DNA from 3 places in the Siminovitchia fortis genome. Region 3 is predicted to be linked to each of the others. Evidence: riboswitches for the same ligand, from Rfam matches in the RefSeq annotation. Region 3 holds a riboswitch; each other region holds the start of a gene.

Region 1 (10,802 bases), on a different contig from region 3:
GATGATTTAAAAATAGCGCATCGGTTCTATTTTTCTCTTTCCGCAGCTTTGGCCTGGCGTCTCTTAAATAGTGCTCGATCGCGTTTGCTGCCTCCGTTCCGATTGGAATGATCCGTTCTTTGTTTCCTTTTCCCCTGCACCTGACAAAGCCGATGGCCAAGTGAATGTCATCCAGGTTCAAATCCAGAAGCTCACTGATCCGTGTACCTGTCCCATATAAAAGCTCAAGCATCGCTTTGTCGCGGATTCCAAAAAGAGTGGAAAGGTCCGGGGCTTCAAGCAGGGATTGAACATCAGATACGGAAAGGACTTTCGGCAGATTTTTTTCCTGCTGCGGTGTTTCAATATGTATCGTGGGATCATGCCCGGCAGCCTTTTCACGTAAAAGGAACTGGTGAAACGAACGTATGGAAGCGATATGCCGGGCAAGCGTCCTGCTGGATTTGCCTTCAGCTTTCAGCTGTCCCAAAAATTGTATAATATGCATGCGGGCAATGTCCTCAAAACTGTCGATTTTCAATATGTTTTGGATATAGGCAAGATAATTCACCAAGTCACGTTCATAAGCCTTCACCGTGTTTTGGGACAACCCTTTTTCCACAATCATAAAATGAATAAAATCCTGCAGGCGGTCTTTCATATACTTACCTACTCCCCATTCGAATAAAAAAACAACAGGCGGGAGAGCCAATCACTCTCCTCATCACTCCTATGCTGCTGTATCACCTTGACAGCCGTTCCCTCGGGCTCGTCGTATCTCCGGTAATTTTCATATTCCTGGCTAACCCATATAATACCATAGTAGAACATGATCGTACATGCCGCAAAAAGCAGAAATACCCTGACCACCTGGAATATCATCCTAGCCGCGTTCCTCATCTTCATCAAACCCTTTTTAAGTATTCGGACTGCTTGTACCAGTAATACATGATATGCAATAAATGTCCGCGTTTATACGTATCGGGGAATATTATTGATGTTCGAGGATAACTTCTACAGAAAACGCCCATCCCTTCGATACAAAGGATGGACGCTTAGTTTCATTTTTTTTTGCCGGCTGGCGGCTCTTTCCGTTCGTTCTCCGCTTTATCCTGACAGCGCCAACAAATACCGTGAAATGTCAGCCTGTGATCTTTAATTTTAAAATTAAAATCATGTTCAACTATTTTTTCAACATCTCCGAGAAGATCTTCCTGTATCTCATCAACCGTTCCGCACTCAATGCAAATAAGGTGGTGATGGAAATGATCGGCACCTTCCTGCCGCAGATCATACCTGGAAACCCCGTCTCCAAAATTAATTTTGTCGACCACTTTCAATTCAGTCAAAAGCTCAAGGGTCCTATATACTGTTGCAAGGCCGATGTCCGGAGATTTGTCCTTGACCAGCAAATAGACATCTTCCGCACTCAAATGGTCGTCCTCATTTTCAAGCAACACCCTAACCGTGGCTTCACGCTGGGGAGTAAGCTTATAGCTTGCGGAATGCAATTGTTTCTTAATCCGATTAATGCGACTTTCCATCAGACGATCCTCCCTCGCCACTATCCATTTTATTATAACAGACAGTGAACAATAATCAAATTAAAATTATTATAAAAATGGGAGGTTTACAGTCGAAAATAACTATCATTTAGCGATTGAAGCGATGATGGATTTCATCAGTGCCGGTGCAATGAATGCCTCAATGCTCGCTGCAAGCGTGATCACGGCCATAGCTGCTATAAAAGACAAGAAATAACGTGCAAATTCCGGAACAAAATGAAATGAGAAACCCTGCCTTATAAAAATTTTTCTCATGAGCTTAATTGAGAATGCCGTCGATATGACAGCGATAAAAATATATACAGGGATAAACAGCAGATTTTGGGGCAGCAAGGTCACAAAAGCAAGGAGCAGGCCGTTCCAGCCCATCTGATTCACAAGAAATCCGACAGAGAACCCGACAACGACCCCTTTTAAAAATAGCAGAATCAAAATCAAAGGAAACCCGATGATTGAAATCCCAAGCACCCACATCAATCCGGTGAATTTCACATTATGGAAGAAGCTGAGTTTTAAAAGATCTTCAGCCTGCCCGGTTTTTCCATCCGCCACTTGTCCAAAAAAATGATTCAAGTAATGAAAAAGATCTTCCTTCTGTGCAATTGATAGACTATTGACAATGACTGCTCCGAAAATGATGCCCATGACAAACAGTACCATGATGAATGAATAGATGGGAGAATAGGTTTGAATGTGCCGTGTAATATAATTGGTATAAAGTTTTTTCCGCATATGCTGCTTCCTCCTGTCCTGCGATTGATACATCTTATGAGGAAAAAACAATGCATATGACTCGTTTCTCTCTATCATTTCATCCGTCAGCCTAATCTATCATTTCGCAACTTTACCGTAGCGCCCTCCTCCACCTTCTTCCAGCTGCAATTCTCCTGATCTGGCTTTCACAATCAAATCCGCCAGCCCGCCTTTCACCACCTTTTTCAATTCGCCTTCGGACACTCGATGCAGTATATTCATTTCCGATCCAAAATGGCTGTAAAGCTTTTCCTTTGTTTTGGCTCCCAGCCCGGGTAAAAAGTCAAGCGGCACTTGATGGATATAAGGCGGCCTTTCAGGGGGAGTGGTACGTTCGTCAGCCAACTCTGCAATCCTCTCCGAAACCCCTTTTGTAAACTTTTTCGAACCACAATTTGCACATGTGTCTCCCTGCTTCAATGTGAAACACTTGGCACATGCCGTCCGGTAGTATTTACCGAGAAATGGATTAAGGCCGTAATTTTCGTCAATTGAATTCCCATCCATACCATGCAATGCTTTTTTGACTGCGCTGAAAGTTGGTGCTTCAAGAGTCATTTTTTGATATTCCCTGGCCATCTTGGGCAATGAATGCGCATCGGAGTTAGAAACAAAAGTAAATCCGTGCAGCTCCCCGATCCGGTCAGCCATCATCGTATTGGAGCTTAGACCAAGTTCCACGCCGTCTATTAACTCCGGATCCAGAACCTCTTTCAACGATTGCTTTACTCCCTTTCCGTACAGGCTTTTGAACGGAGTGAAAACATGGGCGGGGATGAACAGGCCCTCCAATGACTTTACTTTCTCTTGAATATTGACAGCTTTTTCATATACCCGCTGTGTACTGAGCTGCAGGTTCGTAACACGCGGTGACAGCCAGCGGGAAAATTCCTTCAGCTGTTTGAAGCCTGGGAAATAGGCCAGCAGATGAATCGGACCATTGCAGTTCTCATCAAGGACTTCCATTTCAGTGCCGGGAATCAATGTCACTTCATTCTCAAACCGGAAACCTCCTTCTTCCATTTCAATTAAACGGCCCTTTTCACGGAGCTGTTCCATTTCTGCAATCACTTCCGGAGAATGGCAATCGATGACTCCAACAATGTCCAGCCCTTTGGGAAACTTGGCTGTTTGCAGGATATTGGTCAGTGTCAGGGTTTTAGCTGCGGTGATTTTTACGGGCTTTCCCGTAAAAGTCCTGCCTATATGAATATGCAGGTCTACAAAATACTCATTCATACCATATCTTCTCCATCAACTGTAAATATTGAACGGCAAACAAGGTTTTGGCATCATAGATCCGTTCATTTCTCATACACTCAAGCGCTTCTTCAAGCGTAAGTTCAAACAGTTCAACAAATTCATCTTCATCGCCATCCGCCGGATTTTCCACCTTTTCCAGCCCGGTCGCCAAATAGAGGTGAATGATTTCATCGGCAAAACCGGGAGACGTATAAAAAGAGGAGATATATTCCATTTTACCGGCACGATAACCGGTTTCCTCCTCGAGCTCCCTTTCCGCTGTAGCCGCCGGTTTTTCCCCCGGCTCCAATTTCCCGGCAGGAATTTCAAGCAATGATCTTTCCAGTGGTTTTCTATATTGTTCCACCATGACGATTTTATTTTCATCCGTCAATGCAATCAGGGCAACAGCGCCGGGATGGCGGACAATTTCACGTTTTGACAGCTTCCCGTTTGGAAGTTCCACTTCATCCACTTGTACGCTGATGATTTTCCCTTCAAAAATTGTTTCCGTGCTTACTGTTTTTTCCTCAAACTTCTTCACCATGTTCAGCTCCTTCGTTCTATTTCATTAGCTGGTAATCATACATTTTACCATACATCAGGGAGGGATCATGATGAGAGTGAATATTGGTGAAGACCGAATTATTTTGTCTGGAAAAGCATGGGAAATCCAAGCTCTGCTTCGAAAATATGCAAAACAGCATAAGCTGGTAAAAGATTGGCTGGAGTCCTGCACAATAATTGAATAATGGAGCCGTCTTTAGATAAAATAGACAATTAAGAAAAGCGCAAGGCGCCCGTCTATCGGCGCAAAGCTAGACGAGCGCTGAAGAAGGCGTAGTTTGCCTTCATCAGCGATTGGCTTATGACCTCGGATGGCGCCTGAAGCTGGACATTACGTTAATCTTGTTTGAAGAGAAAATTCGGTAAAATTTTATACTTTCTTTAGCTTTTGAGAAAGGCGGGATATGAATGGAAAAACGCAGGCTTGGGAAATCAGACTTATTTGTATCAGAAATGGGGCTTGGCTGCATGTCACTTGGAACAGATTCCGCCAAGGCCGAAAAAATCATAAAAACGGCACTGGATGAAGGCGTCAACTATTTTGATACCGCCGATTTATACGATTTCGGCGTAAATGAAGAAATAGTGGGAAAATCCCTCGGGCCGTTACGGGACCAAGTGGTCATTGCCACAAAGGTCGGGAACCGCTGGACAGAAAAGAAAGACGGATGGAGCTGGGATCCTTCTAAAAAATATATAAAAGAAGCGGTGAAAAAGAGTCTCAAGCGGCTTGGCACAGATTATATCGACCTATACCAGCTGCACGGCGGGACCATTGATGACCCGATCGATGACACCATCGAAGCTTTTGAAGAATTGAAGTCCGAAGGCCTGATTCGCCATTACGGAATATCCTCCATCAGGCCAAATGTCATCCGGGAATACGCAGCCCGTTCTTCCATTGTTAGCGTTATGATGCAATACAGCCTTCTGGACCGGCGTCCGGAAGAAATTATGCCGATGCTTTCGGAAAGTGGAATAAGCGTTGTCACAAGAGGATCTGTGGCAAAAGGCTTATTAAGCGATAAGATGCTGGGAATGAAAGAAGATCAATGGGAAGGCACGGAATATCTGGATTACTCTTCAAATGAGATTAAGGAACTGATAGAGAGCATTCAAGCCAAACTTTTACATGCCAGGACCCTGAATGAATTGGCGCTTCAGTTCAATTTGGCAAATCAGGCAGTTGCGGCTGTTGTGGCAGGCGCAAGTACAGTTGAGCAAGTAAAAGACAATGCACGGGCGGTCAATTCTCCTGCCTTATCAAAAGAAGAATTGGCATTTTTACAACTGGCCGCCAAGGAAAGCCGATATACAGCCCATCGTTGAAAATAATTGTTCGTCAAACTTTTAACTTTTTTCTGATACTTCTGCATATATTTTGCCCGGTTATTCCAGTATCATGGTAATATGGAATTAGAATTTCTTTTACCGGAAATATTTAGGATCAGCTCGACAGCTTTTTCGTTAATATGACAAGGATTTGGCTCGTTTCGCCGCTCTTCGACGACGACATTTTTTTCAGGACTATGACTTTAGAAACGCTTATACTAAGATAAACACTTAGCGAAAAAGGCAAATCTGTTCGAAAGTCAGAGACGCAAAGCCACAGGCCTAAGGTCAATTTGACTATGGCGGCTGGGTTACCCGAATACAATTGTGTATTTATGGGAGGTAACAATGAAAAAATCAGTCGTAACGAAACAGGAAAAGCTGGACAAGGAATGGGTAGAGCTTATATTATTTGCGCTAGGTACAGGAATCAGTCCCAGGGAGATCAAGGAATTTTTTAGAGAACGCCAATAATACATAATAAGAAATTCGCCAATCGGGAATTTTGCGCTATTCATAATCTTTTATTATGTGTTATAATGTGTAAAGAGTAGGTGACTGTGTAGATGATAGGTCAACGAATAAAAGATTATCGGCTTCAAAAAAAATTATCATTATCCGAATTGGCTGAAAGAGCGGGTATTGCCAAATCCTATTTGAGTTCGATTGAGCGCAATATCCAGTCCAATCCGTCCATTCAAATACTGGAAAAACTTTCATCTGTGCTCGATGTTCCCGTCCATGTTCTCCTTCACGGGGAAACAGGTGAAATCGAATTGGACCACGATTGGGAAGAGCTGGTTCGCGAAGCAATGTCTTCAGGCATCTCAAAAGATGAATTCCGCGAGTTTTTGGAATTCAATAAATGGAAAATGAAGAACAAATAAACGTTCCGTGGCGATGATTCGTCTGGGCGTTTTTATTTTTGTGAAAAATGGTGAGCGCAGTTCATCGATAATTGCTCATAAATATAAAACGCTGGCCGTCTTGGCAGCGTTTTTTTTTATTCGCCTATGTCGTTTTATTGACCGTTTTTTCTTTGGGCTCCAATTGTCTGATGGCACTCCAGATTGTAAAACCTGAGTAGCCCAAAAGCAGAAGTCCCGGAAGGATAAGAAGCAGTGCACTCCCCTCTTTTGACTGGGCAAAACTGACGAAGTAACCGACATATGGAACAGTGATTCCCGTATATTCTGCGACGACATTTTCGGAAAGTACAGGCTCCATGTCTGCAGCGTTGTTATTATCGCCTTTCGTTGTATACATGACATGCTTTCCGCTTTTATCCACTTCCACTACTCTGTGAGTGACCAGTGTATTCTCATCTTGCATGAAGGTGATGACGTCCCCTTCCTTAAAGCGGGTCATATCTCCTCCGGGCTTAACTGCAATAACCGAACCTGTTTTGATTCCCGGCTCCATCGAGCCTGACAGGACGGATTTCAATTGATAGCCAAGAAATTGAGGCTCTCCGCCTGAGGCTTTTGATGATATGACTAAAAAGACCATAAGGATAAAAATAAGGAACAATACAGCGCTGATCGTATTACTGATAATCTTCCAAACTAATTTCATTCTTCTTCATCCTTTACTGAATTGGAATTTACAGGCGCTTCCTTAACCGCAGGCGGTTCGGGTTCCGGTTGTGATTCCGGCTTAGGTTCCGCAGCAGGAGCAGTTGGCTTCGATTCAGGTGCCGGCTCTGTCTCCTGAGGCTTATTGTCATTGTCAGCAGGGGGTTGCGGCTTTTCTGCCGGTTGCACCGGCTCAATTGGTTGTGACGGCTCTTTATCTTTTTTCTCATCGTTTTCAGGTTTTGGTGGTTGCTTTTCTTCTACGTTGGTATTATCCTCATTTGCTTTCTCTTGGAGCTCTTGTTCGCTCTCTTCTTCCTTATGTTCTTCCGGCTTTTCACATGCCACGGTGACTTTCTTTAGAAATTCACTTGGATGTTTTCCTTCCTGATATACCTTGAATGTATAAATTCCGGGCTCACCGGCCTTATATGTCAGCAATACACTTTCTCCAGGCTTTAATTCTTTCACCTCATGCGGGCCTTCTGATTCATCGATCATTATCCAAGATCCCTTTTCCGTTCTATATTTTCCTTGATTCGTAAACTTCGCTTTCAGTTCAACTGGGTCACAACTCTCAATCTCTTTATCCCCAACTGTTAAGCTGACATCTGTCTGTATCCACGGAACCGGCCACGTCCCTGCCCGGATCTCTCCTGCTATCTCCTTCGAATCTGTGAACTCTGCCAAAGTAGGTGAAACGAAAGTGGCAGCAGCAAACACGGACATATACCAAAACGCTCCGGCCTTTCCAGCACTTCTCAATTTTTTGTTTCTTTTGCCGTGTGTTCTTAAACGTGATTTCCTAATGGAGTCCACCTCCCATGCTCGTGCCTATAAATTATATAGAGAAAGGCGGGAGTGCCCGCCTTTTATTTGTTACCTCTTTTCACCTTTTGTTTGCTCTGCAGTAAATGTCCATTTTAGCTGTAAGGAAGCTCCTTGGAACTCGTTTTGGTCCTGTCCATTATCAACGAACTCAAACTGGACCGCCAATTTATCATTAGTTCCTGCTTTAAGCCCGCTCTTTTCAGCAAAAATACTGTGACTTAAGTTTTTAACAGCGTCTGGACTCATAGTTTTTAATTCATACAAAGTCTTACTTACAATTACATTGCTAGGGAGAAGAACTCCACTTTTGTCTTCGTTTCTGAGGAAGTTAACCTTGATATGCTTGCCAAAATCTTCATCAGTTCCTTCTACAGTGTAATCTGTTTCAATCAGAACTTTTGAAATATCCAAGGAGCCATTGTTTTCAAGTTTGAATGTTCTTGGCATCCAATCCCCTGGTTTAAGATTGCTTACATCAATAATTGTTGTTGGATTTACTGCCAAATCCAGCGTTCCTGCTGCAAATGTATTATTGGTCGCTTCTACATCACTAAAATACGCGAACGTTCCTCCCCCCACAAGTGCGATCCCCAATGCCGCCGATGCTACTCCCATACCCAACTTTTTTTTAATACTCATACCAATCTCCTCTTTCCCTTTTTGTTTTTCCTTTCGTTCTTTATAACGAATGGTTGGTTTGATTATAGTTCAAATGACCTGATTATAAAAACTTCAAATTTCGCCGTTTATTCTTAATTAAGAACTAAAATCTCACAAATGCAACCGTTTTCTCCTTCTTTCTTACTATTTCTCGACTTTATTAAGAACATTTTGTTCCTTATAATGAACATAACGATTGAAAGGTGGTAATGTTATGTGATCGGGCTGCATATTAAAGAACTTAGAGAACAGCAGGGATACTCGCTTTCCAAACTTGCAGAAAAGGCCGGCATATCAAAGTCTTATTTAAGCTACATAGAACGGGACATGCAAAAAAATCCTTCACTTCAAGTTCTCTCCAAAATTGCCCGCCCTCTCGGAGTTACAGTTGAACAGCTTTTGCAGGAAAGTATCCAAAAAGAAATCAAACTGGATAATGAATGGAAATTACTGGTACAAAAAGCAATACACGCCGGGATGAAAAAAGAGGATTTTCTGGAATATTATGAGTTCATTCAATTTAAAAACCGCCACAAAAAAAGATGAATTTCCAAGGGGGATGCCAATATGGGTGAGTATAAAGGGGACAGTCAATATCTTGATCTGGATTACGAATGGGTTTTGCTGCTGAAAGAAGCCAAGCAGTTGAACATGAGAAAAGAAGAGATTCGAATATTTTTTAAGAGTAAAAGAATTGAACGCGAGCTGTTAAAAACTAAAATGAAATAGAGCCTGGTTTTTGCCAAAAACCAGGCTCTATTTCTAATACGCATCCATGATAACATCCTCACTGACATCAAGTTCCGGCTCCGTCGATTGCTTAATATCACCGACGGAATATCCCTTTGCCACTTCCTTCAGCACCAGTCCATTTTCCGTTACATCTATCACAGCACGATCCGTGATAATCCGGTCAACCACCTTCTTGCCTGTCAATGGCAGCACACATTCGTTTAATATTTTCGGATCGCCGTTTTTGTTGACATGTTCCATGATCACGATGATTTTTCCGGCACCGTGCACAAGGTCCATCGCTCCTCCCATGCCCTTGATCATTTTGCCGGGAATCATCCAATTGGCCAGATCACCGTCTTTGGAAACTTCCATCCCGCCCAGAATAGCCAGATTCACATGTCCTCCACGAATCATGGCAAAAGATTCAGCACTGTCAAAATAGGCAGCTCCCGGAATGGCAGTCACCGTTTCCTTCCCGGCGTTGATCAAGTCGGCATCCACTTCCAGTTCCGTCGGATAGGGCCCGATTCCGAGCAGTCCGTTTTCCGACTGAAGTACCACCTGTTTGTTGTCTGAAATATAGTTGGCCACCAAAGTCGGCATTCCAATGCCGAGATTTACATAATATCCGTCCTTTATTTCCTTTTCCGCTCTTTTGGCAATTTTTTCCCTTACGGCAGCTTTACTCAATTTGCCAACCCCCTTTCTATGATCTGACTGTCCTTCTCTCAATCCTTTTTTCAAGCTCTCCCTGTATCAATCCCTGGACATAAATGCTCGGGGTATGAATACAGTCAGGCTCCAGCTCGCCGACCTCCATCAGGCTTTCAACCTGCGCAATCGTCACTTTCCCCGCAGCCGCGATCATCGGATTGAAATTCCGGGCAGTCTTTCTGTAGACGAGATTGCCCATCTTATCTCCTTTCCAAGCATTGACAAGGCTGAAATCCGCCGTCAGCGCCTCTTCCAGCACATATTCCTTTCCATTAAATTCACGGATTTCCTTCCCTTCAGCAATGGGTGTGCCAACTCCTGCGGGTGTATAAAAAGCCGGAATTCCTGCACCGCCGGCACGGATTTTTTCCGCAAGAGTCCCCTGAGGAGTCAATTCCACTTCGATTTCGCCCGCCAATACCTGACGTTCGAACTCCTTGTTCTCCCCTACATATGAGCCGATAATTTTTTTGATCTGCTTATTTTGAAGAAGAAGGCCCAGCCCCCATTCATCCACTCCGCAGTTATTCGAAATGACGGTTAAATCCTTCACTCCCTTATCAACAAGTGCCATTATCAGGTTTTCCGGAATCCCGCACAGGCCAAATCCCCCGACCATCAGGGTGGAACCGTCACTGATATCAGCCACCGCTTCCTGAAATGTTGCAAATATCTTTTTCATTCCGCCAGCCTCCTTTAAAGTTGTTCCGCCAGTTCAACGATGGTTGCCACTCCCTGGCCCCCGCCGATGCAAAGCGTAGCAAGCCCCCTTTTTGCCCCTCTTCTTCTCATCTCATGCAGGAGTGTAACCAGTATTCTCGCTCCGCTGGCGCCGATCGGGTGTCCAAGT
Region 2 (10,802 bases), on a different contig from region 3:
TCCCACCACGGGGTGGTCGGAATGAAGAGCCGGACGATGACCATGACCGGGAAAAAGAATAATAGGACACGATTGGGAATGAGCATCTTATACGTGTCTGAAACAGTAATAATCACGACGAGTGAAACTAGCAAAAGGACAACCAGCAAATCCTTTGACCATCCCGCCACCATGGGCGAAATCGTAAAAAGACATGCAGTGAGCAGTTCAAACAGCGGATATCTGATAGAAATGGGGGAGCCGCAGTTTTTGCAGCACCCATTTTGCAAAAGATAAGAGACCACCGGAACCAACTCCGAGGCCGTCAAATAATGATTGCAGCGGGGACAATGGGAACGCGGTGCTGCGATTGACTCGCCATCAGCCGTACGAATGCCGACCACATTGAAAAACGAGCCGAAAACAAGACCGATTATGAACATGTAGCTGTATAAAAGTAGATTGAGCATTCCCATCGTCCTTTGCAAGGTAAATTTCACATAATAAAATTTAAAAGTTTATTTAGTCGTTTGACCACACATATCTCTACCTTTTTCAATTAAATCTTCTTCCGAGGATGAGATTTCACACTTTTTGCCATTTAAAGTTACTGAATAGCCAGCATCTGTTTTTGTAACTGAACCTATGTATGTGGAAGTTTCTTTCTTATCCCAAGGATCAATCAACTTACCAAGGACACCTTCTTCTTGTAATTTATCGGAATCGACACTTGATTCAATTTTTCCCCCGCCCGCTTCATACAGCTTCGCCGCCGCTATCATTTGCTGTGCATCCGCAACTACTGCATCCTTCTTCGAATTCTCAATAACCTTCCCAATCACAACAAATGCAATCGCCGCAACGATCGCCAAGATGACAACTACCGCCAACAGTTCAACAAGTGTCAAACCGCGCTGGTCTTTTTTCAATCTTGCTATTAATTTTTTCATCTGAATGCCTCCAATATAATTTGATAGTCTGATAGGATAAGAATTTATAAATAACTGCGCAACTCGTCTAGCTTTCTTATCCATCACCTCCTTAAAGTACATTGCCCTTATTGAATTTCGGTAAAAATCGTGAACATCGGGATCATGATGGACAGGACGATGAATCCGACGACGGTTGCCAATGTTACGATCATGACCGGCTCGATGAGTGATTTCAATGAGTCGACGCTCCGCTCGACTTCGTCCTCGTAGAAGTCGGCGATTTTGGCGAGCATGTAATCGAGCGATCCTGTCTGCTCCCCGATGGCTGTCATTTGTGAGACAAGAGGAGGGAAGACCCAGCTTTTTTTCAATGGATCGGAAAGGGGGCTTCCTTTTTCCAAGTTGTTACGGGATTCGCGGACGACCCGTCCCACGACAGGGTTGCCTGCCACCTTTTCAACGATATCAAGTGCCTGCAAAATCGGGACGGAGCTTGCAAACAGCGATGAAAGGGTCCGCGTCATTCTTGCAATCGCCGCCTTTTGCAGCAGCCCCCCGAAAATCGGCATCTTCAGCAATGCCACGTGAACGGAGTAGTTGAATTCCTTATTGCCTCTATATAAAAACATGAATGCCGCTGTTATCCCTGCAACAAAGATCAGGCCAAGCCACCAAAGCCGCTGGATCCAATCACTTACCATCACGACAAATTTCGTTATGGCAGGGAGGTCTCCTCCAAACTGCTCGAACATGGACGTGAAGTTCGGCACGATTGACAGCATAAGGAAAATGACAACCGCCACAATCAGTACCATCAACACGATCGGATAAGCCATCGTTGACTGGATCTTTTTCTTCAAGTTGTATTGCTTTTCGTAGTAGGAGGCAAGCCTGTCCAACGTTTCGTCCAGGTTCCCGGTCATCTCGCCGGCCCTCACCATGTTGATGAAAATCGCCGGGAAGATCTTTGGATGCTTTTGCACCGCATCCGAAAAAGCGACGCCGCCCCGAATTTCTGTTTCAACCTCTCGCAAAGCGTTTGCCAAGCCTTTGCTTTCCGTCTGTTCCGCTAAAATATGAGTCGAATCCACGATGGAAATCCCCGCGCGGATCAGCGTTGCAAATTGGCGGCAGTACACGACAAAATGCTGATGTTTGACATTTTTTCCCCCAAGAGAAATATTCCTGTTGAAGATAGTCGCTTTCGTTTCGGTCACTTCACGGGGGCTGATGCCTTTTTCACGAAGCTGCTTGATGGCCTGGTTCCGATTGTCGCTTTCGATCGTTCCGCGCTTTACCGCCCCTTTCATAGTGCGGCCGACATATTTGTATACCGGCATTAAAATCCACCCGCGTTTGCCATGTACGGCCTGGCGGTCTCAGGCGAGATGAGGCCCGACGCCAGCAATTGGCTGATCGACATATCCAGCGTATGCATGCCTTGGGACCGGCTCGTCTGCATGATGTTTTGGATCTGCTCCACCTTTTCGTTCCGGATCAGATTGGCAACCGAAGGGAGGTTGAGCATAATTTCCGTTGCGGCAACCCTGCCCGAGCCGTCCATCTTTTTAAAAAGCCGCTGGGAAATGATTCCTTCCAAAACAGCTGAAAGCTGAATCCGGATCTGCTTTTGCTGGTGCGGCGGGAACACGTCGATGATCCGGTTGATCGTCTGCGGCGCATTATTCGTATGCAATGTTGCCATGACCAAATGTCCCGTCTCCGCTGCCGTGATGGCAGTGGATATCGTTTCGAGATCCCGCATTTCCCCGACTAAAATGACATCCGGATCCTGGCGGAGTGAAGCCCGCAGACCGGTCGAAAAACTTCTTGTGTCCGATTCGATCTCCCTCTGATGGACAATCGACATCCGGTGGTGATGCACATACTCAATGGGATCTTCCAAAGTCACGATATGCTTTGCAAAATTGCGGTTCACGTAGTCGATCATCGCAGCTAACGTCGTCGATTTCCCCGAACCGGTAGGCCCCGTAACCAAAATCAATCCTTGCGGCTTTTGGGCCAACTCCCGCAGAATTGCCGGCATTTTCAACTGCTCAATCGTCGGGATTTCCGTCGGGATGACACGCGCTGCAAAACTGATCTGTCCGCGTTCGTAAAACACATTGATCCGATAGCGTGCCACATCTTCAATGCTGTAAGAAAAATCGATTTCCCCGTTTTCCATCAACTTTTTCCAATCAGCTTCCGGCATAACGGTTTTTGCCATGATTTCCGTGACTCCGGGCGTCAGCCTGACCTCCCCGTAAGGGCGGAGAGATCCGTTCAATCGGTAAACAGGCGGTGATCCCACTGAAATATGAAGGTCGGAAGCACCGTCCGCGTATGCTTTTTTCAACAAATCGTTTATTTCATATGGCATATCGAGGCCTCCTATTCCATCGCTGCGACACGCAGTACTTCTTCCGTCGTTGTCAATCCTTCGGCCACTTTCAACAAGCCGTCGGCAAGCAGAAATTTCATGCCCGATTCCTGTACGTATTGGCGGATTTTAAAGGCGCTTTCTGCGTTCATGATGAGCTCCCGTATGCGGTTGTCCAAAGTAAGCACTTCGTGAATGGCAATCCTTCCGCGATACCCGGTCATCGTGCAGCTTGGGCAGCCCCGTCCTTTATGGATATAATTGATTTCAAGCCCGTTCGCCTGAAAAATTTCCTTTTCACGCTCTGTCGGAGGGAGCACTTCGCTGCAATCCCGGCAAACCCGCCGGACAAGCCGCTGGGCGACGACTCCCGTGAGAGAAGAAGAGATCAGGAACGGTTCAATGCCCATATCAATCAGGCGGGTCAGGGCGGCGACGGAACTGTTTGTATGAAGTGTGCTCAAAACAAGATGCCCTGTCAGGGAAGACCTGATCGAAATTTGTGCGGTTTCCAGATCGCGGATTTCTCCGATCATGATGATGTCCGGGTCCTGCCGTAAAATCGAGCGGAGCCCGCTGGCGAAAGTCATTCCGATATCCTCGTTCACCTGTACCTGATTGACACCATCCAACTGATATTCAACCGGGTCTTCGATCGTAATGATGTTCACTTCTTCGCTGTTCAGGCGGTTCAAAGCCGCATATAACGTCGATGATTTCCCCGAGCCGGTCGGTCCGGTGATCAGGACAATTCCGTTCGGTTTTTCAATCATGTCAATGAATTTATGTAAATTGTCTTCTGCGAACCCAAGGTTTTCCAAATCGCCCAATGCATTGCTCAAATCCAAGATCCGCATGACAATTTTTTCTCCGTAAACGGATGGAAGAGTGGAGAGCCTGATATCAACCGGCTTGAAATTTACATTCATTTTGATCCGGCCGTCCTGCGGCACACGGCTTTCTGTTATATTCAGATTTCCCATGATCTTGATCCTGGCAATGATGACGTTTTGCATATGCTTCGGCAAAGAACGTTCAGTCCTTAAAATCCCGTCAATGCGGTATCTGACCTTCAGCTCAGTTTCCATCGGGTCAAAGTGGATATCACTTGCCCTTTGTGTGACTGCATGGTTGATGATCTGGTTGACAAGGCGGACGACAGGGGAATCTTCGTCCGTAATGCCGGTTTCATCCAGTGTTTCTTCCACTGTATATCCGCTCAGCGCCTCATCGAGTGATTCCTGCAAATCATAATGCTTGGAAATGGTCCTCTGAAGCTCTTCTTTCGTTGCCAATGCAGGAATGATTTGGTAACCGGTCGCCATGCGCAGCTCTTCGATGGCAAAGTAATCCATCGGGTCGGCCATTGCGACAAACAGCTTGTGATTTTCTTTTCGGATCGGCATGACCTGATGGCGTTTGGCCAGATCCCTTGGAATGAGCTGGATTACTTCGGGATCCATCGGATATTGGTAAAGGTTGATCCTCGGTATTCCGAGCTGCCGCTCAAGCGTTTCAGCCAGCTGCTGCTCGGTGATATGCCCTTCCTGTAAGAGAGCGTCCCCGAGCTTTTCCTCCGGTGATTTGCGGCGCAGCGTCGTTTCCAGCTGCTGTTCTGTTATCAATCCTGACTCTACAAGTAAATCCCCCAGCCGTTTTCTCGACACAGCCATCACCTCATTGTTTATCTTCTGATGTATCCGTTGTTTTGCCGTCCGCCTGTCCGCTATCTGTCATTTTGCCGCCTTTGACCAGGTCGCTGTTCAGGAAGACTTTCTCACATAATTTTTGTTCTGATTCGTCTTCCAAGTGCCGGCAAGTTTTATTCAAGAGATCTACCATATTCTGTAACTCTTCCAAATTTGTTTGAGTTCCGCTCTGGGTGCCCGCATTCTGCTCCGCGTCTTCACCGCCGTTATTGATTTCGTCTGAACTTTCTTCATTTTCTTCCAATAACTCTTCTATCACTTCAGGCGGCTCCTGTGAAGACACTAGAAAAATAGTCGGGGTGGGAGGGTAGAAGTCCCGGCTGATCAGTGTTTTTTCCTGAACAGTCCCATTTACCGAACTTATACGGTAAACTTCAACTTGCATTCCTTTTTGACCGGACTCCATAGGGACGCGCTGTCCAGGTGCAAGCTTATAGCTGAAGCGGTACAATGTCCGTGGCTTCACTTCGCTTTTGTTCTCCACCTGGTACCCGTAGCTTGTATCTTTCATTACAGAGCTTACAGATATATGAAGCTTGTTTTCTTTTACTTCTGCTGAGAATGTATAAGAATGAAAGTTTGGATTATATATAATGAAATCTTTTTTTGCCGTGAGATCTGCAGCAGCTTCGATGCCGGCTTCAGAGTATGAAGGAATGCTCCTTTGTGAATGCCGCTCAATAATATCCATATTTGTTTTTAAAATTGCAGCATACAAGGCTGTAGCGAAAAAGCTGGCGCCTTCCTGCGAAACTGTCGGGCGAACTTCTTCCAGTACGGAAGAGATGAATGAAAATTGTGAATCCGGTTCAACGATCTGTCCGTCAATCTTATCTGCCATCTGCTCGATTTCCACATGGGAGATATCCGGAATCTGGAAGGTTGTTTCGGCCACTTTTCCCTTTGGCAGCTCCGATTCTTCCTTATAAATGATGGTTACGGGCTGGTCGCCAAGATTGGCAGCTGCCTCTTTTGCTTTTTGCAATGTTGCATCGGCATCAGTATAGTCCGGCCATTCAATTTGATGATTTTCGCTTATTTGAACATGGAGAGGAATCTGGATAGGCTTGGACTTCAGGAAAAAAAGGTACCATGGGCGCTTTGCCTGTTGTTCCAATTCATCGAACGTTCTATCAATATCGAAAAGAAAAGTGTCCCTCGGGATCGAAATGGCTTCATCGGTGCCTTCTGCCTGGATCGGTGCCTCTGTCAGCCAGGCGTCCACTTCCAACTGCACTTTCTCATAAGCTTTTTCATATGAAAGGCCGCCTACAGCGATACCGGCGATTGTTCCTTCCTTGGGCAGGGTGCCTGCCGCTTTTGCCATTTCAGGCGGCAGCAGCCATGCCAACAATGACAGGATCAACATGTATTTGCATATATTTTTCGACATATGGCGGACCGCCCTTCTGCAATTACCATTATTTACCTCATTATAAGTTAAAATTGTAGAAAATTGTAATAAAAAAAAGCCTCTCCAAATAGATTCGGAAAGGCCGGTTGCACCACTTGCTCCATACGGCCCAGGTGCCCATATATGAGGCCGTACTTCATTGCTTCCTTCATAGGAATTTCGTCTTATTCACTTAAGTTTAGATTACTGACTTTTGTCATAGCTGTCAACATTTTCCTTGAAAATTTTCAAGAAAATAACAGGCGATTACATGAATTTGTCAAAATCGCCCGAATACCTCTTTCCTATGCCTGGGAACATATAAAATTGCCGGCGAATGTTCAGCTGCCGGCAATTTAAACGTCAATTTTATCCTCCTTGCTGCCTTCGCTTGCTTTCCTCCAGCAATTCATCCATCGCGGATAAAGTATCTATATCAGGAAGGATATCGTTTAGCACAGTTTCATGCACCGGCTTATCCTCCTCGGTTGATTCTTGCATAACAAAGCTTAGCAGCATATACCAGTGTCTCAGCCTATTGATATGTTCCCGATAGGCCGGGGAGCCTTTTTTCAGCGGAGGCTGACTGCCTTCGCTTATAAATGTAAAAAAGTTGATTGTATGCAGAGGGCGGGCCGGACTGTTTACAATGATCGTCAAGTCCAATGAGTCCACATTCTTTTTCTTTTTTTCAGCCGGCTGCGCACCGCCGATGAATGTGCCGTCTGCCTTGGAAATAAAGCCCTCCAATAGGGAACGGGCTGTTTGGGATTGGCTTGATTTGGTTCCTAAGGATACCCCGTCTTCTGACATTTCCACCGCCAAAATATCAGAGTAATCGTATTCAAATGCTTCATATGCCATTCCCGCCAGGGCTGCTGAAGTATCCGGATTTTCAGGCGCCCATATACAAATCCGTTTTGCCTGTTCGTCCACGGCGATTTTCGTCAATTGGTTGGATGAGATGAATGTCTGCCCCGCTTTGAAGTTGCCGGTTTTCGGTTTCAGATTTTCCAGTTGTTTCGAAAGTTCTTCTCTATTTCTTTTGATGCCTTTAGAATATTTGAGAAAAGATATGAGATTGAGGAAGAGGGTAGGGATTATGCAAAGCCATCCTATCCATGCATAGCCTTTTATGAAAAAAATGATGGAAGCGAAGACCGCCAAAATCGACGTCATACATCCGAAACCCATTTTGTCATTTTGCAAATCAGAAGCAGCCATATGTAAACCTCCTTTGTAAAAATTACGGTTTACTGGATAAAAGGTTTCTGAACAATAAAAAATAGTCCGTTTTTCCTGTTGAACCCAAAGAAAAAGGCTGCCGACACCTTAGTAAGAAAGTCGGATATGCCCCTACATTTTCACTATTCAAATCTCTCGTGATAAAATGACTGCAGGGATAGGGGGACAGGCCCCCTGGTGCAGGGAGTGATAATAAAAGATGGAAGAAGACATTCGTGAGCTGGAATTAAGGGCAATTCTTGAAGCATCTAACGATAATATTGTGATCACGGATGGGCAGGGGAAAGTGTTGAGGAGCAGTCCCAACTGTCAATTCATTTACGGAATGAAAAATGAAGAGTTAATTGGTAAGACGGTGGACGAACTGGAAAAGATGGAGGTTTTTTCACCTTCAGTCACCAAAAGGGTGCTTCAGGAGAAAAAAGAAGTCCAAGTCATGCAGCATACGCTGACGGGCCGCTCCGTCATGGCAACCGCCCTGCCCGTGTTTGACGAAAGCGGCGAAATGATAAGGGTCATCAGCTTTTCCCATGATCTGACCGAGCTCAGGCAGATCAAAGAAGATTACGAAGAACTGCGGGCAAAGATGGAATATTATCAGTCGGAAATCCAGGAGTTACGGGATAAGGAACAGCATACAGATGGCATTGTGCTAAAAAGCAAGGAGATGAATAATGTCTGGCAGCTTATTCAAAGGGTGGCTCCGTCTGATGCGACCGTTATGTTTCTGGGGGAATCCGGAGTCGGGAAAAATGTTTTTGCAAGGGCTATTCATGAAAAAAGCAATCGGAGCAAGGAAGCTTTTATTGAAGTAAACTGCGGCGCTATTCCGGAATCGCTTTTTGAATCCGAAATGTTCGGATATGAGAAAGGTGCTTTTACAGGGGCGAACAGGGAAGGGAAACCAGGCCTCATAGAGCTGGCCAATAAAGGGACGTTGTTTCTGGACGAAGTGGGAGAGCTGCCGTTAAACCTTCAGGCCAAGCTGCTGAAAGTGATTCAGGAGAAAAAAATGACAAGGGTTGGCGGGACGCAGCCCAAACAGATCGATTTTCGAATCATCGCTTCTACGAACAGGGATCTGGCAGAGATGGTGAAGGAAGGGACATTCCGCGAAGATCTTTTTTACCGGCTGAATGTTGTGCCGATTACCGTTCCTCCTTTAAGGGAGCGGAAGGATGACCTGCTGCAGTTATGCGAGTATTTTCTTGGGATGTTCAATGAAAAATACGGAACGGATAAAGTGCTTCATGCGACGACGATCCATGAAATGCTCGACTATAGCTGGCCGGGAAACGTCAGGGAACTGGAAAATTTAATGGAGCGCCTCGTGATTACGACAGAAAATCGGATCATTTATCCAAGCGCCCTTCCGTTTCATACGAAGGAGGCCCGTTCAGTTGCTGATGAACAGGAAGCAGAAGAGATCCCCGAGCAGGCGGAAAATCTCCAGGAAGCAATCCAAAACGTGGAAATCCGTTGGCTGAAAAGGGCATACAGACAATATAAAACTACGTATGAAATGGCTGACTATCTCGGGATCAGCCAGTCGAGCGTTGTCAGGAAGCTTCAAAAATACGGAATTAATTCATAACCGAATCACAATCCGCATTTGCATCAATAATCCGTTTGTTGATGCAAATGCGGATTTTTTTCTCGCTGTTTAAGAAAGTTTCTATACGGAATGATGATGTGATATGTCCAGCTTCAGGCGCCATCGGCGCAAGGATTAAGCCAATCGCTGATGAAGGCAAACTACGCCTTCGGAAGCGTAGTCTAGCTTTACGCCTAAGGCTGCGCGCCTTGCGCTTTTCTTAGAAAATCCAAAAGGAACAAAAGGAATAGGATTTTATAGTTGGCACGTTTTTTGCTTCGTATAAAAACAGAAACATCTGCAGAATGGATTTTAGGAGGAATATTATATGTATAAACCGAAAGACTCATCACAATCTCCCCGTTTCGTAGGAAACAGGACTTTTATGAGATTAGAGCAGGTCAGAACGACTGACGATATAGATTTCGCTGTACTTGGCGTTCCTTTTGACACGGCAGCATCCAACCGGACAGGACAGCGGTTCGGCCCCCAGCATATTCGTGATTTTTCCGTCCTTCTCCGTCCCTACAATCCGGATATGGATATTGATATATTCGAATATTGCTCAGGGGTCGACTACGGGGATATCAACGTCATTCCGGGAAATGCGCTCCGCACTTATGAAAGCATGGTCGAAGGACTGACGCCGCTGCTTGAGAAAAATGTCATCCCTGTCATTATGGGGGGAGACCATTCGATCACATTGGGCAACCTTCGTGCTTTCCATAAAAGATACGGCAAAATCGCGCTCGTCCATTTTGATTCCCATGGCGACACTTGGGAGCATTACTACGGCGAAAAATATATGCACGGAACCCCGTTCAGGCGTGCAGCCGAGGAGGGGCTCCTCGATATGGAGCATTCCATCCAGGTCGGCATGAGAGGACCGCTTTACGGACCAGGAGACATCGAGGATGCAAGAGATCTTGGCTTTGAAGTCATTCCGATGAAGGAAGTCCGCCAAATCGGTTTCGAAAACGTCATGAAAAGAATCCATGAACGCGTGAAGGACCGCCCGGTATTCGTCACTTATGACATCGATTTCGTTGACCCGGCCTTTGCGCCTGGTACAGGTACGCCTGAAGTCGGAGGTCCGACAAGCTACGAGGCACTGGAATACGTCCGTGGACTGGACGGGCTCGATGTTGTCGGATTTGACCTGGTGGAAGTGCTTCCGGCTTATGATGCCAACGAAATCACTGCTGTGCTGGCATCGGCAGTTATTTATGAAATGATTACACTCATTGCCCTGAAAAAAAGGCGGCAGCAGGAGAAGGAGAACTCCCGGAATTAACTTCCGGCAAGCTTTGTCGTCATGATTGTAGCTTCCCTTGCAACGAATCCGGGAGAAAAGTTGAATATCGACACCGAAGAAATGTAAAAAACGAGGCGGGGAGTCCGCCTCGTTTTTTATTCAAAATAAGATTCCAATCCATTATAAATGCTGTTTGAAACAAGTTCCTGGTATGAATCTGTCGTAACATATTGTCCTTCCTGGGGGTTGCTCAAATAGCCGAGTTCAAGCAAAGCTGCCGGCCTGCTGTTTTCCCTGATCACATGATAGTCG
Region 3 (10,802 bases):
AAATCAAGTCAGTTCACCTCATTTCGGGTTATCAAGAAAAAAGTATGCTTTTCAAAAAGGAATAACTAATATTTTACCAAATTCATTGAACATCTACACACGATCACGCAGAAACTCTTTTGCTATTTATAAAGGATTGATTATATTTTTATTTTGGGGTAAGGTAGTAAATGTTTTGATAAATTTGCGAAAACAGGTGAGATCAAAGACATTATGTGGTTTATTTTTTCTATACTAACAGCTGTGTCCTGGGGAGCAGCAAATCTTTTTTACAAAAAAGGTTCCGACAGCAATGACAGGTTCAGCCATCTTAAAATTGTAACAATGGTTGGATTTGTAATGGGAATTCATGCCATTCTGTATATGCTGATTAAAGGAGTCAGCTTTGACCCTTTTGATATGATCAGATACTTTCCGGTTTCGGCCATGTATATTTTGTCGATGACCATTGGCTATATCGGACTAAGGTATATAGAATTGTCAATTGCCGCCCCGGTTCAAAACTCTTCGGGTGCTGTCAGTGCAGTTTTATTATTTTTATTTTTTCCGCGGGAAATGAGTTTCATAGAAATTTCGGGAATTGTCGCCGTTACAGCCGGTGTAATAGGACTTGCCGTTTTTGATAAGCAGGCTGAAACGGCTGCTTTACAAGCGAGCAATGAAGTGATTGAACGAAAATATCAAATTGGTGTACTGGCGATTACATTCCCGATCCTATACAGCTTGATTGATGGACTAGGGACATTTGCGGATGGGATCTATTTGGATGAATTAAAGCTTATCAGTGAAGATTCAGCTTTGTTGGCGTATGAATTCACCTTCCTTATTGCAGCAGTCATTTCATATTTTTACGTTAAAATAATCAAGAAGGAATCATTCGTCATTTTCAAAGAACATGATAAAGGATTGGCTGCCATACTGGAAACGATTGGTCAATTCTTTTATGTATTCGCAATGGCTGGCAATGCAATCATTGCGGCACCGCTTATTGCTGCACATGGAATTTTTTCAGTGCTTTTATCCCGTTTGTTCTTAAAAGAAGTCCTGACATGGCGCCAATATATCATGATAGCAATCGTCATGCTGGGAATCATATTATTGGGGACGGCGGAAGGCGGATGATTGTTGAATGCCTTTGTTTATTTGATATGATGATAAAAATGAATGATGTGAAAGGAAGATATTATGCTGGATTTGTTAACATCGCACGCTTCAGTCCGGAAGTATAAGGATGAGCCAATTTCAGATGAAACGTTTCACAAGATGCTCCATGCTGCCCAGCATGCGGCCAGCTCCAACTTTGCTCAGGCGTATTCCGTTATACAGGTGAAGGATCCGGTTAAAAGAGACAAGCTGGCAGAGCTGTCAAAGAACCGGAAACAATATGATTCGGCCGCATTGGCACTTGTTTTTTGTGCTGATTTAAGAAGGCTTGGACATGCGGCTGCCATTCATGGAAAAAAGATTTTGGGCGGCACAGCGGAAAACTTTCTGGTTGCAGTAATTGATACTGCATTGTTTGCCCAAAACTTTGTTGTGGCTGCTGAATCGAAGGGATATGGCATCTGTTATATCGGGGGTGTCCGGAATAACCCGGAGCCAATCAGTGAGCTGTTGGAACTGCCTGATCTTGTCATCCCTTTGTTCGGCATGACAGTAGGGGTTCCTGCTGAAAAAAATGAAGTGAAGCCGCGCTTGCCGATTGAAGCGATTTTGCATAAAGATACATATGACGAAAACAAATACGATAAAATTCTTAAAGAGTATAATTCGGTCATGGAAGAGTATTACCGCAACCGTTCCGCCAACAGTAAAAGCAATGGGTGGACGGACGTCATGGCAGCTTTCCTGTCTGAGCCGCGCAGGACCTTTATGCTAAATTTCCTGCAATCAAAAGGATTTCTGAAAAATGAATAGTTCGAAAGCCCCGGTCTATTTTGGGCCGGGATTTTTTTGGCTGCAAAATTGTATTCTGTGTAAATTTATAGGCGCAAATTCATATAATTTTGTCAAAAGGGTAGGAATTTTGTCGTATTTTGTTATAATAACATTTGTAATCATTGCATTGTTTTCCAGATAAAGGCAAACTTATTGAAAAATAAGGACGCAAAGCTACGGGCCTAAGGCTATTTGCTATGGTGGCCGAGTTACCAAAGGAAATTGGACACTAAAGGTGGGCCCTTTTTTCCTGGGCCCGCCTTTTCGTATTGGGAAAGGGGGTATGAAGTTTGTCTTTTAAACGTTTTATCCAAACCGAACAGTTCTATCATTTTTTTCAACCGATTTACGATTTGGAAAACAGTAGAAAGGTTGGGTATGAGGCGCTGTTAAGAGCTAAGACATATCCAAATCCCGAATTAACTTTCCAAATGGCCAAAAAAGAAAATCAGTTATATGAATTGGATTCACGTTCCATCCAAAAAGCTGTTTTCAGCTTCAATGAGGTACGTCCATCGGGAGAATACGAATGCTTGTTTTTAAATGCCTTCCCGTCGACTATTTTAAATCCAAGCTTCCCTGCTTTTCTCAACAGAATGATGGCCGGTACCAATTTGAAAAAACAACGAATAGTCCTGGAGATATCTGAATCCGAGGTTATCGAAGATCTGCTTGACTTTAAACAGCGGATATCTGAACTTAGGCAGGATGGATTTTTAATAGCGATAGATGATATCGGGACAGGTTATTCAAACGTTGAATCCATCATTGAATTGGAGCCCGATTATCTGAAACTTGATCGATACTTCGCCCAAGATTTACATATGTCCCAAGGAAAGCAGGAGTTCATCTCAGTTTTTAAAAATTATTGTGAAAAAACAAAGAGCGGGCTAATTTTAGAGGGGGTGGAAACGGAGGAGGAACTCCAAGCGGCAAAAGCATTGGGGATTTCGATTGCCCAAGGCTACTTTCTCGGAAAGCCTGCTTTGTTATGCAACTCTGAATTCAACTCTCCTATTTTAGTAGATCAACGGAACAACAGTAATAAGGAGTAACAGATGTCAGCAATTAAAGAATATGACAGATATGATATACTGTCATCGCAATTCCCATTTAAGAAGATTCCAGTTGACTGTTCAGAATATGATTCGCTAAAGAGGATATTTCATTTTCTGCTTGAACATACCGACATTTATTATCTCGTTTTTTTAAAAGAAGAAATGTTGGTTCAGTATCTTAAGTATCATCAATCAATGCATTTTAGACTGATCTCTTTTGCCCAGGCAGTAAGTGACATTAAAATTTTTACACTTTATCTGCGAAATAATAAAAGAATCAATAAAGAGTTAAAGCTTGATGTATCATTGCAAAACTACAATTTCTGGATAAACCTGTAAGAGTTCTCTTCCTCCGGAATAGTGCCGGTCCAAATGCGTTGGGATTTCTATCTATGGCTTTTTTACTATTTAGAAAAAAGACGTATTCATCATTCTCTGTAAAGATCATCAAAAATCAGCCGATACATAAAGTTGTAGATAAAGAATCGTACATGACCCCGGGATATTAGGCCTATTAAATGAAAAAATATTTTTGAAAACGCAACCGGCTAAGAGGAGGACGAAACATGAGTTTGTTTGGACTGGGCAAGTCAAATAAGAAGAAGGAAGAGAAAAATAACCATAACGAAATCGTAAATACGAAAGTGGGCACTAAAATAGAAGATGCTTCTATATTGGATAAAATCAATATGATTCAACTTACTGAAAAAGATTTGAAGCTCCTCAAAAGCATCCAGCCTTTGGTAGAAGCAAATATCGACAGGCTTGTTGAAGATTTCTATGCAATTGTCATGAAGGTTGATAAATTAAAAGCGATTATTGACAATCATTCCACTGTCGACCGGCTTAGAAAAACATTAAGGGCCCATATTACTGAGATGTTCGATGGGAATATAGATCAAAGTTTTATAAATAAGCGTTTGAAAATTGCGAAGGTCCACTATGTAATCGGGTTGGAACCTTCATGGTATATGGGATCATTTCAAAGCATTCACGATACGATCACTCATTTAACCTTCAAAAATATAAAAGACAGAAGAAAGCTTCAAGCTGTCCTTTCCGCCGTCAATAAAATATTAAGCCTGGAGCAGCAGCTCGTCCTTGAAGCGTACGAGCGGGAAAATATGAAAAAACTAAATGCGCAGTTTGAAGAGGGGAAAGCCTATCTCAAAAACAAAATGACTTCTGTCAGTGAAGGACTGGTTGCCCTGGCCGAACAGACCCAGGCATCTGTTGTTACGTTGAGCACTAACATCCGGGAAGTGAACCAAACGACAACCGAGAGCAGTGAGCAGGCAATCTTGGCTAAAAATTACGCAGATGACGGCCAAAACAAGCTGAGGGAATTGTTGGATAAAATCAGCGTGATGGATAAATATTCAAGGGACATGATCGAAAGCATCCACCGGCTGGGTGAATCTTCCGATAAAATTTCCAGCGTCATTCACATTATTCAGGATATCGCCGAACAGACTAATATATTGGCGCTGAATTCCGCTATTGAAGCGGCAAGGGCCGGAGAACACGGAAGGGGTTTTGCTGTACTTTCCCAGGAAGTGCAAAGCCTTGCTGAACAAACGAAAAATTCCATTTCGCAAATTCATGAACTGATTTCCAATTCCAATCTATATAAAGAACAGGTGATAAAGTCGCTGAAGCATGTGGAAGAAGCGTTGATGTCCGGCATCGCCACTTCTGAGCATACGCATGAGGCTTTTCAAAATATTACCCGGTCCATCCAGCAAAACAGCATGACAAATATGAAAGTGCAGGAACAAATGGACCAGCTCGTTGCGGTTATGAATGAAATTGAAAATGCTTCAGCTATTGTGACGTCATCGGCTGAACAATTGAACGAAGCGGCAATGGCCTAGATTATAGAGGTACGGAATTAATCGGATTGAATCAGAATTCACAATCAAATTATTTTTACCCCTCCTGGGGGTTTTTTTATGGATCGGCTTAAAAGGAATCGAGAAGACATCATAAAATGACAGCCTCCCAAGTGAGGAAATGGAAGAATTTTAAGTAAAGGGTGTTGTAGAATGCGCTGGTTTGTCAATAGAAAAACTTCATTTAAACTTTTATCGTCATTTATTGTCATTGCCATGATCCTTGCAGCGGTAAGTATCTATGCAATGAACAGTATGAAAAAAATCAATATAATCGCTGCGGAGATGTATACTGCTGCATTAAAGCCTATGGAAAATATGGCTAATGCCCAAAATGAACTCCTGCAGTTAAGGATTGGCTGGCGTGACGTCGCATTGGCTGACTCTGATGCTGCAATTGATACAAAGGTAGAAGAAATAAAGAAAATCAGGGAAGATGTTGCAAAAAATATTAAGATTTATACAGATTCCTATGAAACTGAAAGTATCGAGGCACAGCAGGAGGCACAGGAATTTTATAACAGATTCATGTCGGATTTTGAATCATATAACAAAGTTTATGACCAAGCGGTCCAACAAGTTAAAAAAGACCGCAGCAGCTTTCAAAAACTTGATGCTGAGTTGAATGGATATCATGATCGCTTAACTACATATCTTAAAGAGATCTGGGACGTAGATATGTCCATTTCGGAAGATGAGTATCACAACTCTGAAAATAAGTACACCACCACTATGAAAATCATGATTGCCATCGTCATTCTGACACTGGGGATTTGTATCGCCCTCGGTCTTTTCCTCACCAAGATCATTGCCCGCCCTCTCAATGAGATGGCAGAACTGATGGAGAAAGTGGCTGAAGGTGATTTGACTGAAAAGGCTCATATTCAAACGAAGGATGAAGTTGGCATACTCGCCCAATCCGTCAACCATATGATAGATAATTTTAAAGGGATGATCAAAAATATTTTAAACGCCGCGGAAAATCTTTCGGCTTCTTCTGAACAGGTTTCGGCCAGCACCGAAGAGATTGCGAGCGCCAGTGCCAACCAGGCAACATCGGCACAGACCATGAACGAGCTGTTCCGGGAATTATCGGGGGCAATCAATGCGATTGCACAGAATACAGAACAGGCGGCAGAACTTGCGAATCAAACGATTGAAATTGCCCAAGAAGGGGAAAAAGTGGTCCTGTCTTCAGTGGAAGGGGCCAATCTTGTCAGTGAGCAGATGTCCCGTTTGGAGGAAGATTCCAACAGAATTGGGGAAATCATTGAAGTGATCGATGATATTGCGGATCAGACAAATCTTCTTGCCTTGAATGCAGCCATCGAAGCGGCCCGTGCAGGTGAGCAGGGCAGGGGATTTGCGGTAGTTGCAGACGAGGTCCGGAAGCTGGCTGAGCGAAGCGGTGAGGCGACGAAGCAGATTTCATCCATTATTAAAGAAATGCAAGAGGCCACTTTACTGAGTGTCAAATCGGTTGCTGAAGGTGTCACATCAACCCGGCAGTCTGGGGAAGCCTTTGAAAATATCATTAACATGGTGAATGATACAGGCAATAAGGTGACGGAGATTGCAGGTGCCAGTGAGGAACAGACGGCACAATCGGCCGAGGTGTTAACGTTTATTGAGAGCATTTCTGCCGCAACTGAGGAAGCGACGGCAAGCAGCGAGGAGACAGCTGCTACTGCCAATGCATTGATAGAATTGGCAGAGGAATTGAATGCTTCGGTGGCAGCTTTTAAAATCAATTGAAAGTAAAGCCCAGGTCCTGGACCGGGGCTTTCATCTTGTAGCGTTAAAAAAGCTGAAAAGTGAATTTTCAATGACGTATATAAAAAAAATCATGAATATGCCGATAAAGAAGGTATCGGTTATTATTAAATTAGTAATGAAAGAATCCCAATTTTTAACTAAAAATGGACTTGGGTGCATCAAAAGTCCTGCGTGCATCCTGACAAGTTTCGATGATAATGCCGTTTGTCCACCTGATGCAGGATGACGGAGATTTTGACTATCACTACAGCTTTTGAGAGGAGGTTATAACGTTGGGTTCGAAAGATGAACAATACGTCGTATTTGCCATTAACCAAAATCTTTACGCCATTTCTATTCATGATGTTTCGGAGATCATTCGGATGCAGACTGTTAAATGGGTTCCGAATTCGCGTGAGGAGTTTCTGGGTGTCATTCACCTGAGAGAACATATTATTCCCATCATCAGTCTGCACCGCATTTTTTCTGAAGATGAAAAAACAATCGATTCAAAAACAAGAATGATTGTTTTACAGACCAATGGCCAGGAATTCGGATTTGTGGTGGATGAGGTTGACCATGTCATGTTTTTATCTGATGAACATATCAGTCCTGCACCGCACTTATCGCAAAGCGAATGGATCACGGGAGTATACCACCACAATGAAAAAACGATCGCCTTGCTGAATTTACAAACCTTATTGCAGCAGGTTGATGTTCAAAAAGCTTTGGCTTAATACAACTTAATAATGAGGAAGTGTCTAAAAGTGAAATTTTTTAACTGGTATTACAATTTGAAAACAGCAACTAAGATTTTATCGGTTTTTGTTATCATTGCTTTCATTCAGATAGGCGCGAATCTATTCGGATTGAGCAATTTGGGCAAAATGAACAGCAGTATAGATGACATGTATAATGAAAGAATGCAGCCGATGGACTACATATATGATACCAGATTTCTGTTTCAAGAATTGAGAGTCAAGTGGCGTGATGCCAATACGAGTGATTCAAGTGAAACGTTTTTGAATGAGGTCAATGATATCAGGGCAGACATGGAAAAAAATATTGAGACTTACAGTAAATCAGCCCTGACGAATGAACAAAAAAAACTGGTGGATGACTTCTGGCCTGAATGGGCGGCTTTTAATGAAACGTATGACAAGTCTGTCCGTGAAATCATTGACGGAAAAAAAGACATCCAAAGCTATGATGTCTCTGAACTGGATACTCATCAAACGAAGATAATCGGGATGCTCGACCAATTGAAAGAATCAGGCCGCGCTGTTGCCGAACAGGAACATAAAAATGCAGATCATATGTATTCCAGTACAAAAGTGGTCATGATTATTATCCTCACACTTATCTCTCTCTTCAGTATTGTCATGGGCCTGTGGACCTCCAGGGTTATTGTCCGCCCGCTCAGACAGGTCGTCGGCCTAGTTGAACAAGTCGCTGACGGCGATTTGACAGAAACAGCGGACATTCGAACTAAGGACGAAGTTGGAATACTTGCCCGGTCTGTCAATACGATGGTGTTAAATTTGAGGGAAATGGTCCAAAACATATTGGGTGCCGCTGAAAATCTGTCGGCTTCATCAGAACAGGTGTCGGCAAGCACAGAAGAAATTGCCAGTGCGAGCTCTAATCAGGCCAATGCTGTGCAAACTATGAATGAACTGTTCAGGGAATTGTCGGATGCAATCAATGCAGTTGCCCAAAATACGGAACAGGCGGCTGAACTTGCCAATAAAACGATGCAAATTGCGCAGGATGGTGAAAAAGTGGTGCTGTCTTCTGTGGATGGTGCCAATGTTGTAAGTGAGCAAATGGCCAGCCTGGAGCAGGATTCCAACAGAATCGGAGAAATCATTGAGGTTATTGATGACATCGCGGACCAGACAAATCTGTTGGCCTTGAATGCGGCGATAGAAGCAGCACGGGCAGGCGAACAGGGACGCGGATTCGCGGTTGTGGCCGATGAAGTGCGCAAACTGGCGGAACGAAGCGGCGAAGCGACAAAACAAATCACTGCCATTATCAAAGGCATGCAGGAGAATACGGCGCTCAGCGTGAAATCCGTTCAGGAAGGGCTTGCCTACACACGAAAATCAGGCGAAGCTTTTGAAAATATCATTCATATGGTAAATGACACAGGAAATAAAGTGACGGAAATTGCCGGCGCCAGTGAGGAGCAGGCGGCTCAGTCTGCGGAAGTCCTCACGTTTATCGAAAGCATTTCCGCTGCAACCGAGGAAGCGACGGCAAGCAGTGAAGAAACAGCTTCTACAGCACAGTCGCTCACAGACTTGGCAGAGGAATTGAATGCATCGGTTGCGGCTTTTAAAATCAATTGACGTAAATTCACCCCCAATGATTAATTGGGGGTGAACTGTAAATGATGAAAAATATAAAGCAGGTGGGGAATATGGGGGAAGCAAGCCAGGAACAATACGTTGCCATCGGTATCGGTCCCGAGAAATATGCAATCAGGATTCATGATATCGAAGAAATAATACGAATGCAGGATATTACGAAAATACCAAATGTCCAGGCTCATATTAAAGGGGTGATCAACCTTAGGGGAAGGATCATTCCAATTGTCAGCCTGCGCCATCGGTTTGGGCTGAATGAGGAAGAGTATTCAAAAGATACACGCATTGTTGTCGTGAAATATAAAGATGAAATGATCGGTATTGTGGTAGACAATGTCAGCCAGGTGACCACGTTCAGTGATATTCAGCCTCCACCCGAAACGTTCGGGGATGTAAAAGGCTCGTTTTTCTCCGGAATCGGGCATGTGGACGAGGAACTGGTCAGCATACTAAATTTGGATAAAGTTCTCCAGCAATAGGCGGTGAAAAATAGATGGATACATTTGATTTAAGCGAGTTTTTGGGAGTTTTTATAGATGAAGTCGATGAGCAGTTGGATATCATCGACCAGGAGATCCTTGTACTGGAACAAGAGGGTGAATCGCCGGAAGTCATACAGAGGCTATTCCGCGCTGCACATACATTAAAAGGTTCCTCCGCGACAATGGGTTTTGAGGATATGACAAAGCTGACGCATGAAATGGAGCATTTGCTTGACCATGTCCGCAATGGCAGGTTATCAGTCACTCATGATTTGATCAATCTTTTATTCAAGTGCCTGGATGAATTGAAACAGTTGAAGGAAGAAATTGTTTCGGGTCAGGACCCAAGAACGGACATAACACCGCTTATTGAAGAAGTGGAGAGTTTTTCTAGTAGAAAGCAACCGGAGGAGCAGGAAGAGGAAACAGCTTCAAATGAACAGTATTCATCAGAAATTCAAGCGGACATTGATTCATACAGGGAACAGGGACTGCACATTTATGAACTGTCCATCAACATTTCCGCTGAATGTGAAATGAAATCCGTTCGGGCTTTTTTAATTAAAAACCAGCTGGAATCAGCTGGGGCCGATATTATTCAATCTGTACCGGATTTTGATCAGCCGAATAATCAGGAGGAAGATTACGAGAAAATAAAGTTTCTCATTGCGACGCAGCAGAGCAGTTCGGAAATTTCCGGCCTTGTGGAAATGATGACTGATGTGGATCAGGTAGCCGTAAATGACTTTGGACAGGAAGCTGCGGCAAAAGAAGCGGCTGCTGCAACTGGGGCGGAAACTGTGGAAAAAGCCGAAGTGCCAGTCGAACAAGAGAAAAAGGCTGGATCGGCTCCCAAACCCGAACCGCCAAAAGCTGATGGGAAGAAGCCTGCCAAAGGACCGCAGGCGGCCCAAACGATCCGGGTGGATGTCGGGCGCTTGGAGCATCTCATGAATCTGGTGGGGGAACTGGTCATCGATCAAACGAGAATCAGCCAAGTGAGCGGATTGCTTCATAACCGTTATACTGAAGATGATACCGTTGATGATCTGGTGCAAGTTTCCGATCACGTCGCACGAGTGATCGGGGAGCTTCAGGAAAGTGTCATGAAAGTGCGGATGCTCCCGATCAGACAGCTGTTCAGCAGATTCCCGAGAATGGTCCGCGATCTTGCGCAAACGCTGGATAAGGATATAGACCTTGTCATTGAAGGGCAAGAAACGGAATTGGACAGAACAGTCATTGAAAAAATCGGCGACCCTTTGATTCACTTGATTCGAAATGCGGTTGACCATGGGCTCGAAT

What was found. A riboswitch is a leader RNA that binds a small molecule or an ion and turns the genes downstream of it on or off. The one in region 3 is predicted to bind cyclic di-GMP.
Positions count from the first base shown of each region.
Region 1: linked by a shared signal. The riboswitch ahead of FS666_RS00230 (anti-repressor SinI family protein) and the one ahead of FS666_RS02625 (EAL domain-containing protein) in region 3 are both predicted to bind cyclic di-GMP.
Region 2: linked by a shared signal. The riboswitch ahead of FS666_RS09820 (VanW family protein) and the one ahead of FS666_RS02625 (EAL domain-containing protein) in region 3 are both predicted to bind cyclic di-GMP.

Region 1 is NZ_VEKZ01000001.1:34,456-45,257, forward strand. Features, by position in the region: gene xerD (site-specific tyrosine recombinase XerD) at 1-640, opposite strand, end outside; gene FS666_RS00195 (YqzK family protein) at 649-879, opposite strand; gene fur (ferric iron uptake transcriptional regulator) at 1,041-1,523, opposite strand; gene spoIIM (stage II sporulation protein M) at 1,629-2,276, opposite strand; gene FS666_RS00210 (endonuclease Q family protein) at 2,376-3,536, opposite strand; gene FS666_RS00215 (NUDIX domain-containing protein) at 3,529-4,086, opposite strand; gene mciZ (Z-ring formation inhibitor MciZ) at 4,157-4,291, shown strand; gene FS666_RS00225 (aldo/keto reductase) at 4,515-5,435, shown strand; cyclic di-GMP riboswitch class I at 5,671-5,757, shown strand; gene FS666_RS00230 (anti-repressor SinI family protein) at 5,787-5,912, shown strand; gene FS666_RS00235 (helix-turn-helix domain-containing protein) at 6,005-6,325, shown strand; gene sipW (signal peptidase I SipW) at 6,450-7,013, opposite strand; gene FS666_RS00245 (hypothetical protein) at 7,010-7,741, opposite strand; gene FS666_RS00250 (CalY family protein) at 7,892-8,482, opposite strand; gene FS666_RS00255 (helix-turn-helix domain-containing protein) at 8,720-9,049, shown strand; gene sinI (DNA-binding anti-repressor SinI) at 9,071-9,232, shown strand; gene FS666_RS00265 (3-oxoacid CoA-transferase subunit B) at 9,266-9,928, opposite strand; gene FS666_RS00270 (CoA transferase subunit A) at 9,945-10,634, opposite strand; gene FS666_RS00275 (acetyl-CoA C-acetyltransferase) at 10,649-10,802, opposite strand, start outside.
Region 2 is NZ_VEKZ01000024.1:31,071-41,872, reverse strand. Features, by position in the region: gene FS666_RS09845 (prepilin peptidase) at 1-449, opposite strand, end outside; gene FS666_RS09840 (type II secretion system protein) at 498-929, opposite strand; gene FS666_RS09835 (type II secretion system F family protein) at 1,037-2,251, opposite strand; gene FS666_RS09830 (type IV pilus twitching motility protein PilT) at 2,251-3,294, opposite strand; gene FS666_RS09825 (GspE/PulE family protein) at 3,306-4,967, opposite strand; gene FS666_RS09820 (VanW family protein) at 4,972-6,396, opposite strand; cyclic di-GMP riboswitch class II at 6,489-6,573, opposite strand; gene FS666_RS09815 (hypothetical protein) at 6,766-7,620, opposite strand; gene FS666_RS09810 (sigma-54 interaction domain-containing protein) at 7,841-9,235, shown strand; gene speB (agmatinase) at 9,564-10,529, shown strand; gene FS666_RS09800 (N-acetylmuramoyl-L-alanine amidase family protein) at 10,646-10,802, opposite strand, start outside.
Region 3 is NZ_VEKZ01000004.1:57,270-68,071, forward strand. Features, by position in the region: gene FS666_RS02610 (hypothetical protein) at 1-7, opposite strand, end outside; gene FS666_RS02615 (EamA family transporter) at 214-1,122, shown strand; gene nfsA (oxygen-insensitive NADPH nitroreductase) at 1,186-1,917, shown strand; cyclic di-GMP riboswitch class I at 2,072-2,155, shown strand; gene FS666_RS02625 (EAL domain-containing protein) at 2,229-2,993, shown strand; gene FS666_RS02630 (hypothetical protein) at 2,997-3,335, shown strand; gene FS666_RS02635 (globin-coupled sensor protein) at 3,563-4,870, shown strand; gene FS666_RS02640 (methyl-accepting chemotaxis protein) at 5,042-6,643, shown strand; gene FS666_RS02645 (chemotaxis protein CheW) at 6,937-7,380, shown strand; gene FS666_RS02650 (methyl-accepting chemotaxis protein) at 7,411-8,997, shown strand; gene FS666_RS02655 (chemotaxis protein CheW) at 9,039-9,494, shown strand; gene FS666_RS02660 (chemotaxis protein CheA) at 9,509-10,802, shown strand, end outside.